DNA from 3 places in the Arthrobacter sp. AG1021 genome. Region 3 is predicted to be linked to each of the others. Evidence: riboswitches for the same ligand, from Rfam matches in the RefSeq annotation. Region 3 holds a riboswitch; each other region holds the start of a gene.
What was found. A riboswitch is a leader RNA that binds a small molecule or an ion and turns the genes downstream of it on or off. The one in region 3 is predicted to bind S-adenosylmethionine.
Positions count from the first base shown of each region.

Region 1: it holds a riboswitch for S-adenosylmethionine, as region 3 does, so the genes downstream of both, DFO58_RS08300 (hypothetical protein) here and DFO58_RS14710 (ABC transporter substrate-binding protein) in region 3, are expected to answer to the same signal.
Region 2: it holds a riboswitch for S-adenosylmethionine, as region 3 does, so the genes downstream of both, DFO58_RS15990 (flavin reductase family protein) here and DFO58_RS14710 (ABC transporter substrate-binding protein) in region 3, are expected to answer to the same signal.

Region 1 is NZ_RBLB01000007.1:631,549-634,818, forward strand. Features, by position in the region: gene DFO58_RS08290 (helix-turn-helix domain-containing protein) at 1-460, opposite strand, end outside; gene DFO58_RS08295 (DinB family protein) at 662-1,261, shown strand; SAM riboswitch class IV at 1,336-1,449, shown strand; gene DFO58_RS08300 (hypothetical protein) at 1,465-1,731, shown strand; gene DFO58_RS08305 (VIT1/CCC1 transporter family protein) at 1,787-2,890, shown strand; gene DFO58_RS08310 (LOG family protein) at 2,960-3,270, opposite strand, start outside.
Region 2 is NZ_RBLB01000011.1:151,536-154,805, reverse strand. Features, by position in the region: gene dnaB (replicative DNA helicase) at 1-907, opposite strand, end outside; gene DFO58_RS15990 (flavin reductase family protein) at 1,509-2,009, opposite strand; SAM riboswitch class IV at 2,107-2,223, opposite strand; gene DFO58_RS15985 (XRE family transcriptional regulator) at 2,575-3,129, opposite strand; gene DFO58_RS15980 (DMT family transporter) at 3,161-3,270, shown strand, end outside.
Region 3 is NZ_RBLB01000010.1:244,801-248,070, forward strand. Features, by position in the region: gene DFO58_RS14705 (ABC transporter permease) at 1-122, opposite strand, end outside; gene DFO58_RS14710 (ABC transporter substrate-binding protein) at 134-1,768, opposite strand; SAM riboswitch class I at 1,890-1,981, opposite strand; gene DFO58_RS14715 (biliverdin-producing heme oxygenase) at 2,394-3,062, shown strand; gene DFO58_RS14720 (SDR family oxidoreductase) at 3,157-3,270, shown strand, end outside.

The DNA of each region.
Region 1 (3,270 bases), on a different contig from region 3:
CGACCACCCGTTCGGGCAGCACCAGCGTGAACACCCCGGAGGCCACGTGCAGCACTTCGAGCTCGCAATCCACCGAATACAGTTCGTTCTCCCCCTTGCCCCGGGGTTCCACTTCGGCGCGAATGACCTGGACGCGCTTTTCGCCGCGCGGGGTGACCAGCTTCTCGGTGATGCCCGAGCCTCCCAGCGAGATGCGCGGCGCATCCCCCAGTCGCACCAAAGTCGTGTCCGGTACTTCGAACAGGGTCCCGACCTCGATCCCCAGCACCTCGCAGAGCTTGAGCAGCGTGGAGACCGACGGACTGGTCAAGTCGCGTTCGACGCGGGAAAGAAACCCCTTGGTCAACCCGGAAAGCTCGGCGACCTGGTCGATCGTCATGTGCTGCTGCTGGCGGACGCCGCGCAGCCGTGCTCCGATGTTGATTGACGAGCCTGAGGGTTCGACGGGCAGAGCTTTCATCCGTGGGGCACCTGGACCTGTTCACTCGAAGGATAGGCAGCGACCGCTGGAGTGTACTTCTGCCGGCCGCTCTGCGTCCCCAGTTTACCAATACGCAACTTCCGGCCAACCGGAGCGGAAGAATATGACACCTTGGCTTCGGTGGCTTCCCATTTCCTGAAGCGGGTTCCCCGAACCGTGGCCTGCACCTACACTCGGTCCATGGACGACACCCCGAACAGCACCGCGGCCAGGCTGCGCGAATACCTGAACGACGCGCGGCAGGCAGTCATCTTCAAAAGCCGGCAGCTCGGCGAGGAGCTGGCCCGCCAGCCCATGACCCCCACCGGCACGCACGTGCTGGGCGTCGTGCACCACCTGGCGATCACCGAGTACGGCTACTTCGGTGCGTGCCTCAATCGGCCGGTCAACGACTCCTACGTCCAGCAGCTGCTGGACATCGACGACCCGCAGGCGGATTTCATGCCGCCAGCCGATGCCAGCGCGCAGCAGGTCATCGAGCTCTACCAGCGGGCCATCGCCTTCGCCGAGGCCGGGTTCGACCAGCTGGAGCTCGCCTCCCCGGCCGAAGTCCCCTGGTGGGTCCGCCACCGGCACACCACCCTGGAACATCTCATGGTGCACATGATCGCAGAGACCTCGCGCCATGCAGGCCATCTGGACATCGTCCGCGAGCTGCTGGACGGGCAGGTCGGGCTGCGCGCGGAAGCGCCGAACCTGCCGGACTACACGCCCCGGCAATGGCAGGAGCAGCGCGACCGGCTGCAGCAGACCGCGCAGTCCAAGCGAGGCTCCGACTAGGGCTTCGCGCGGAGTTCATATTACGGAATGAAACTTCACGACTTAATATTGCGGCGGTAGCATCGACACTGTTGCTTCACGAGACGCGGCGCCAAGCTCCGACTGGCCGCGCACCAACCCCAGGTTCATGGGTGGTTCGGATGAAGAAGCGGTCCGGGCATCGACCGATGCGCGGGCAAGAGCTCAGCGAGAGTTGTCGTGTCATGGCATTTTCCGTCCTCCCCATCATCGATCTGCAGACCGGACAGGTGCAGTTCACCGTGCAGGACCGCTGGTACACCCGCTACATTTCAGACCCGGCGCACCTTGAGCGGCTGATCACCCGTTCCTCCCGGCGCCCGGTCTTCGATCCCGCGGCCGGCGAGCTGGTGGTGTTCGTGGCGTCCGCCGGGCAGCCCGATGGGCGCAGCCTTGCTTTTAGGCTTGCCAAATTCCCCGGCACCATCTCGCTGGCTAAACTGAGAGGCTGAACAGAATCCCGGGTTTCGTTGAGAAATCCCAAGCCGTAGGAGAGTCATCCTCGTGATGTCACACAGCCCCACGACTGAGCCCACCCCCGCCCAGATCCGCCGCTGGCGCAAGTACGTTGCGGACGAGGTCGCCGAAGGCGCCATCTACCGCGCGCTGGCCCAGAAGAAGACCGGACAGGAAAAGCAGATCCTGCTGGGACTGGCCGCGGCGGAAGAACGCCATGAGGAATACTGGCGCACCAAGCTCGGGGCGCATGCCCGCCCGGTGCGTCCCTCGCTGCGTCGCAGCTTCCTGCGTTTCCTCGCCCTGAGCTTCGGCTCGGTGTTCGTGCTCGCGCTGGCGCAGCGGGCCGAAAGCAGCACCCCCTACGCGACCGATGCCGACGCGTCGCCGCAGATGGCCGCCGACGAGCAGGTCCACGAGGAAGTCGTCCGCGCCCTGGCCACCGCGGGCCGCGCGCAGCTGTCGGGCAACTTCCGCGCCGCGGTCTTCGGCGCCAACGACGGCCTGGTCTCCAACCTGGCCCTGGTCATGGGCATCGGGGCGACCGGTGTTTCCTCCGGACTGGTGCTGTTCTCCGGCATCGCCGGCCTGCTGGCCGGCGCGCTGTCCATGGCCGCCGGCGAATACGTCTCCGTGCGTTCGCAGCGCGAGCTGCTCACGGCTTCGCGTCCCACTCAGGTGACGCTCACCGCCGCCCCTGACCTGGATTTGGACGCCAACGAACTGGTGCTCATCTACAAGGCCCGCGGCATGACCGACGAGGATGCCGAGCACCGCGCTGCAGAACGCATGGGCTTGTTCACCTGCGACTGCAACCCGTCCTTCTCGCTGAACCCGGAAGCCCGGGCCGAAGAGCTGGCGAACGAGCACGAGGAACTGGGCTCGGCTACCGGCGCCGCGGCGACCTCCTTCTGCCTGTTCGCTTCCGGAGCGGTCATCCCGATCCTTCCCTACATCTTCGGCATGTCAGGCCTGGCTGCGATCATCACCTCGGTGCTGCTGGTCGGCGCCGCGCTGATGATCACCGGCGGCATTGTCGGGCTGCTGTCCGGGGCCTCGCCGATGAAGCGCGGCCTGCGCCAGCTGGCCATCGGCTGGGGCGCCGCCGCAGTCACCTACTGCCTCGGCTTGCTGTTCGGCACCAACGTGGCCTGAGCCCCGCCGGCTCGATGAGCCATTCCCACGGCCGCCGCCTGCTTCACCAGGCGGCGGCCGTTGCCGTTCTCAGAATCTGGTGCGCCGGCGCAGCGACTGCATGCCGCCGATGAATTCCACCGCTTCGGCCACCGAATCGACCAGGGCGATCTTGTCCTCCATGATCTGCTCGGCGGCCAGCGCCTTGAGCAGCTGCCAAGCCGGCAGTGTGCGGGTCCAATGCTCGCGGCCGACCAACACCAGCGGCACCACCCTGGCCCCGGTGGCGTAGTAGTTCTCGCAGGCGTCCTGGAAGATTTCCTGCACCGTGCCGGCGGAACCGGGCAGCACCACGATCCCGCCGTTGGATTGCTCCAGCAGCAGCGCCTCGCGGGTCGCGT
Region 2 (3,270 bases), on a different contig from region 3:
TCGGCGAATCGTCGATGAACAGCGGGGCCTCGTTCAGCCGGCCCATGGTGGTCGCGATCTTGGTCCACTGCGCGTCCTCCACCGAGCCCTTGCGCAGGTCCTGCAGCTGGATGGATGCTTCCGCCGAGAGCAGGCGCATTGCGATCTCGTTGCGGCCCATTTCCAGGGAGAAGAACACGGTGGCCATGTTGTGCTTGATGGCCGCGGAACGGGCGAAGTCCAGCGCGAACGTCGACTTGCCCACGGCGGGACGGGCCGCGATGATGATCATCTGGCCGCCCTTCAGGCCCTGGGTCAGCTCGTCGAACTCGTAGAAGCCGGTGGGCACGCCGGTGATGCCGTCGCCGGCGTTGGCGGCGTTCTCGATCTCGTCGACGGTACCCTCGATGATTTCGGACAGCCGCACGTAGTCTTCGCTGCCGCGGTTCTCGGAAACCTTGTAGACCTCGGCCTGCGCCTCGTTGACGATGGCATCCACCTCGCCGTCGGGCGAGTAGCCCATCTGGACGATACGGGTTCCGGCGTCCACCAGGCGGCGCAGCACGGCGCGTTCGCGCACGATTTCCGCGTAGTAGCCGGCGTTCGCGGCGGTCGGCACCTGCTGGATCAGATTGTGCAGGTAGGCGGCTCCGCCGACGCGAGCGATCTCGTTGCGCTTGGTCAGCAGGTCGGCCACGGTCACGGCATCCGCGGGCTCACCGCGGCCGTACAGGTCAATGACCGCCTCGTAGATTGCTTCATGGGCGGGACGGTAGAAGTCGGTGCCGCGAAGGACTTCGACGACATCGGCAATCGCGTCCTTGGAGAGCATCATGCCGCCAAGAACCGACATCTCGGCTTCGATATCCTGCGGCGGCTTGCGCCCCGCATCCGATGCTCGCTCTTCGTAGATCGGCTCTGCACTCATTACAGACACTTCCATCCCCTATGTACCCGCCGGGAAACCACTTTTGCCATATCGGCAACTGTCCATCGTGTCAGCACCAACCGACAGCTGGGCCCGGAGGCCTTGTGGATAGTCTTTCCCAGTGCCAACACTAGGTGGGTTATTAACAGAGGTAAACCCTGATATCCACAGAATATGTGGATAACCCACCACCTCCTGTGGACTCCCCTGTTCACTACGTGGGGATAATCCTGTGGATTACCCCACTTAAATGGCAGATATTAACACTTGACTTGGGTTTTTACGTTTTCACAGCTGTGGATAGAGAATTAATTTTTTCCACTGCACACAAGCTCCGTAGACGTTATCAACAGCCTGATTCCCGGAATCAAGGCGTTTTTCACAAGTTATCAACCCCAATCAACAGGCTATCCACAAAGCTGTGGATAGTGCTGTGGATAGCGACCCCGTCATAATTGCGTGATGAGCTGCGGAAATCCACACGTCGGCGAGCCGCGGTCCACGGAAACCGGGCATCAGGGCCCGAAGCCGCGCGGTTTGGATTTAAAACCGCTGCGGCGCGAAGGATGACCCTTCGCGCCGCAGCGTCTGGTGATGTCAGTTAAACGAGTTCGGGCACTGGCAGTGAGTGAAATCGCGAATCGTGGAAGATCTGCGGGGAATGGTTGGAGAAGTCATGACCGTGGACCTCCAGGAAGATCACCCAATGGTCGCCGGCTTCCACTTCGTTGTAGATCGAGGTCTCCAGCCAGAGGGTGGATTCCTGGATGAACAGGGCGGCTTGCTCAGTCTCATGGGTATCTACGCCGGCAAAGCGGTCGCCGTGCTTTGAGGCGATCTGCCCGCAAATCCCGTCGTTGCGCTCGCTGAGCACCGAGACGCCGATACGCTCCGCGGCACGCAGCTTGGGCCAGGTGTTGGAGGTTTTCTGCACCGCGAACATGACCAGGGCTGGCTCCAGCGATACTCCGACGGTAAAGGACGACGCGACGAGGCCGGTTTTCTCCCCGTCAATGACGGCGCAGAGTGCGGCGACGCCTGATGGGTGCTGCGCGAAAACCTTGCGCAGGGTCAGCGGGTCAAGATCCTGATTCAAAGACATGGCTCGATTCCTTCGGGTCGTGCCCAACGAGCGGGAACGTCCGGCAACAGCCCGTGGAGTTCACTTCTGCGCGCTGCCAGATGTTTGCACACTCGATGTGCGGTACTTGTGCCACGCGTTCTTGCGTGGGACCGAATCCTCACCTGGAGCACCCCACTACCGTTGAGAGGGTTGCCGGCCAGCAAGCCAGGGCTTATAGCTGACGCTCTTGATTCTGGTTAAAACCATATTGCTCGTTACGCCGCACGGTCAAACATTTCACTTCTCAAATCGCAATATTCAAGAAATTGTTCGACTTCTTCGGTAATTTCCGTGTTTCGATCATCCTTTTATTCGGAAGTTTCAGTCATTTTGCACGCATCTCCAGCCAACTTGTGCGGTTTGATTTCAAAGAATGTAGCGGGCCAAGGCAATCAAGCCGCTGGCTTCGTACATCTGCCATGCCGAGGGCAAGCGTCGCCCAAGCCCCCACAGACTTGCAGAACCCGACTCCCCGGATACCCCCGGGCGGTCCACAGCGACGCTTCCGTCAGAAGTACCGCCGCGCTGGCGGCCAGCCCGCCCGTCACGAAATGACGTTTCGAACGAACTTCACCGGTTCCGCGCCGGCATTCACGTAGGAATAGGACTGCGAACTGGGGTAGGTTGCATGTTCCCCCGCGTTCAGGTCCAGGACCGTCGAGGCGAACTCAATGAGCAGCTTGCCGTGAACTACCAAGATCATTTCCGACCAGCCTTGGGGATCGGGCTGGGCGTCATATCGTTCGCCGGGCGCAAGCACCCACGTCCACAATTGCACCTCTTCGCTGGCGGGGGCCGACCCCAGCAGCATCGCCCGACTCTGCGGACTACTCCCCTTCCACGCCAGTTCATTGATTTCGGAACGGGCCGCAGTAGGCGCGGTCACCAGATCAACGAAGCGAATTCCCAGCGCTTCCGCCAATTGGTCGAGTCCCGCCAGGCTGATATTCGCCTCGCCGGCTTCGAGGTTGATGATCGTGCGTCGGCTGACCCCCGAGCGCTGCGCAAGAATTGCCTGGCTCAGTCCCGCGCGTTTTCGGAAGTCGCGGAGATTGGATCCAACGTTGCGGAGAACCGGAGAGTCACTGGAATCTTGCATGTGCACTATTCTGCACTATATGATGTGCAGAATGGTGCACATTTCTGCCATACGGGAAAATTTTTCACTCAGCAGGCAAGAAGCCGCCCTCCTTACCATCACGTCCGTCTGGGGCGGAACTTTCCTGCTGATTCACTTGGC
Region 3 (3,270 bases):
GAGTTCAGGAAAATCGTCACCGGGTCGTTGGGAAGCGACTGAACTGCGATGAATACCGCGGTGTAGGCAAGCCAGATCACCAGCAGGGCCTGGCCTACGCGCTTGGCAATGTATCCGCCCATGGCTTCGACTCCTAGCCTTCGCTCTTCCAAGCGCCCTGGAAGATCGGGGCGGTACCGGAGGTGAACTCGACGTGGGCTGACTTGTTCGCGCCGTAAACCTGGACTTCGTCCCACAGTACGAGCGTCAGGGCCTTGTCCAGCACCAGTGCACGCTGTTCTTCCTCGACCAGCTTCAGATGCTCTTCTTCGCTGGTTGCCGCCTGTTCCTTGGCGAAGAGCTTGTTCAGTTCCTCGTCGGAGTTCAGGGTCTGGGTATTGTTGGCCGGCGCGTACACCGGGCCGAGGCCGCCGAGGGCGAACTGGCGGGTGCCGAAGAATTCGACCTTGTCGTCGACCAGTGCGTTGACCAGGAAGGTGTTGTCGGCCGCGCGGTTGACCAGCTTCACGCCAAGGTCGCGCCACTGCTGCTCGATCAATTCGAAGGCCGGCTTGATGACAACCGAGTTGTTCGAGGTGGCCACCGTGATTTCCAGCTTTTCGCCGTCCTTCTCACGGATGCCGTCGGCGCCGACCTTCCAGCCTGCTTCGTCCAGGAGCTGCTTTGATTTCTCCGGGTTGTAGGCGATTTCAGAGGACAGGTCGACGAAACCCGGGGCCTTGTGGTTCAAGATCGATCCCGCCACGACGTAGCTGTCGGACAGCACGGTGTCCTTGATGGCTTGGCGGTCGATTCCGACCTGTAGCGCCTGGCGGACCTTGGCGTCCGCCAGCTTGCCGGAGCCGATGCGCACTGCTGCCTGGTTCGTGGTCAGGTCCACTCCCTGCGCGGCGAAGACCTGGCCGCCGTTGGCTGCCAGTACCTGCTCGTCCACCGGCTGCAGACCTCGGACCAGGTCGACCTGGCCCGACTGGGCGGCGCCGGCGCGGCTTGCGACTTCAGGCAGGTACTTGACCACGAGGGAGTCAAGGTATGCGTCGCCCTGGTTCGGGGCGGTTTCCGGGGCCCAGGCGTAGTCATCGCGGCTGGTGAACACCACTTCTTCGTCCGGCTTTTCCGATTCGAAGACAAACGGGCCGGAACCGACGATCTTGGCGATGGCTGACTGGCCTGCATTGTCCAGCTTCAAGGTCTTCGGGGAGACCAGGCCTGCGGCGACCGAAGAAGTAGCGCGCAGGAAGTTGGCGTCGGGACGCTTCAGCGTCACCTTCACCTGGTTCTCCCCCACGACCTCGGCCGACTTGTAGGCGCCGAAGTCCACGTTTGGAGCGATCTGTGCATCCTTGATGCCCAGACCCAGCGCGTCAAGATTCAGCTTAACCGCTTCGGCATCAAGCGCGGATCCATCCGAAAAAGTCACTCCGTCGCGAATGGTGAAGGTGAATTCCGTCTGCTCCTTGTTCGCCTTGAAATCCTTGGCAATCCAGCCCACCAGCTTGCCGGATTCAACGTCGAAGTAGGTCAGGCGGTCAAGGACCGAGTTCAGCACGTTGGCCTTCTCGTAGAAGCGCGCTGCCTGGGTCTGCCAGTTGTTGATCGGGGTGACCTCGGCGAAGGTGAAGGTGCCGCCTTCAACCGGTTCGCCGGAGGCGGTCGGGGCGCCTTCCGCTGGGGCGGCAGTTGTCGAGTTTCCGCCGCAGGCAGTCAGCGTCAGGCCTAGGACGGTGACAAGGGCCGCTGCTTTCAAGCTCAGGTGCGAAGTACGCATCTTCGTGTGTTCCTCTCGGTGTTGGACCCGAGGATTACGCCTGATGTTCAACGATCCGCTTGTAGCGAGTTCGAGGGAAGGCAGAGATCTCCCCTTGAAGGACCGTTGCGAAATCTAGCAATCTCCATCGGTCCTGGCCTTAGCACCGCTCCCGATGTCGGGTGGTTGCTGCGACGTCAACGAGCCAGGTCTCTCAGTCGCTCTGGATGGTGTGGTGTCCAATTTCTTGAACAATTTCAGTGTCGAACACGGAGTTGAATATGACCAAGCGTGACGTAAGTAAAACGTCATGAAACCCAGCAACGGTTATCAACGCTCTTGAAACGAGTCATTTTGCACGTCACAAAGCGTCTTGTGACGATTCTTGTCGACAGCTCTGACAAATTCTTGACTCGGCACCAGGAAGCAAGATCTGTTGCGGCTCCATGGATGAAGGAGCTGGTTGGACAAAATCGCGATATCAGCGACCACGGCCCGCCCTTCCCAAGCCGATGCGTCCGCCGTCCGGTGAACACGGAAATCACCGTCTCCTGCAGAATGGAACAACCCTCGATTGAAACCGGAAATTAGGTTAGCCTTAATAAAAAATTTCGCCATTCCAATCGCGCTAAGAAAGACGGGCAACATGAGCGCCACCGACGCAACACAGTTTTCCGCCCGGCTTCGCAGCGTCACCCAGGAAGATCACCACGCCGCAGAATCCAGCGACTTCATCACCACGCTGATGGGCGGGGAACGCTCGGCACGCGACTACATGTTGCTGATTGCCCAGTACCACTACATCTACGGTGCGTTGGAAGAAGAAGTCCGGGTGCTTGCCGCGGATCCGGAACTTGGCGAAATCTTGGACGCGGCACTTGAACGCAGTAGGCAGATTGCAAAAGACCTGGATGTCCTGCTGCCGGCCCACGGGTTGAAGGAGATCCCAGCGGCGTTGCCGGCCACCGAGGCCTACGTTGCGGCAATCCGCGCCTCGGCGGCGGAACCGGCGCGCCTCGTCGCCCACCACTACCTGCGCTATCTGGGAGACCTGTCCGGCGGCCTAGCCATCGGAAAGCTCGTATCCCGCCACTATTCCATTCCCGATGAAGCATTGAACATGTGGAAGTTCGAGGCCATCGACAAGCCAAAAATCTACAAGGATTCCTACCGCGACAAACTCGATGTTTTCGGGGCGAACACCTCGCATGCCGAAGCGGTGCTGGACGAGGCGAAGCGCGGGTTCCAGTGGAACAAGTCGATCTTTGAGGACCTGCTGAAGGCAAGCGCCAGCGAGCTGAGCGCCGCATCCTAGGTTTTCGGAAGTTCTGCACTGACCTGCCACCGGCCGCGGGAATGCCTTCGGCCGGCACGTCGTTGGCAACGGTAACCGTCAACGGAGGAAACTCATGAAGATCGCAGTCGCCGGAGCTACCGGAAAACTCGGCACCCTTGTTATCGATGCGCTGTTATCCCGGGGCGCCCCAGCGGGCAGCCTGGTCGCGCTCGGCAGGTCCCCGCAG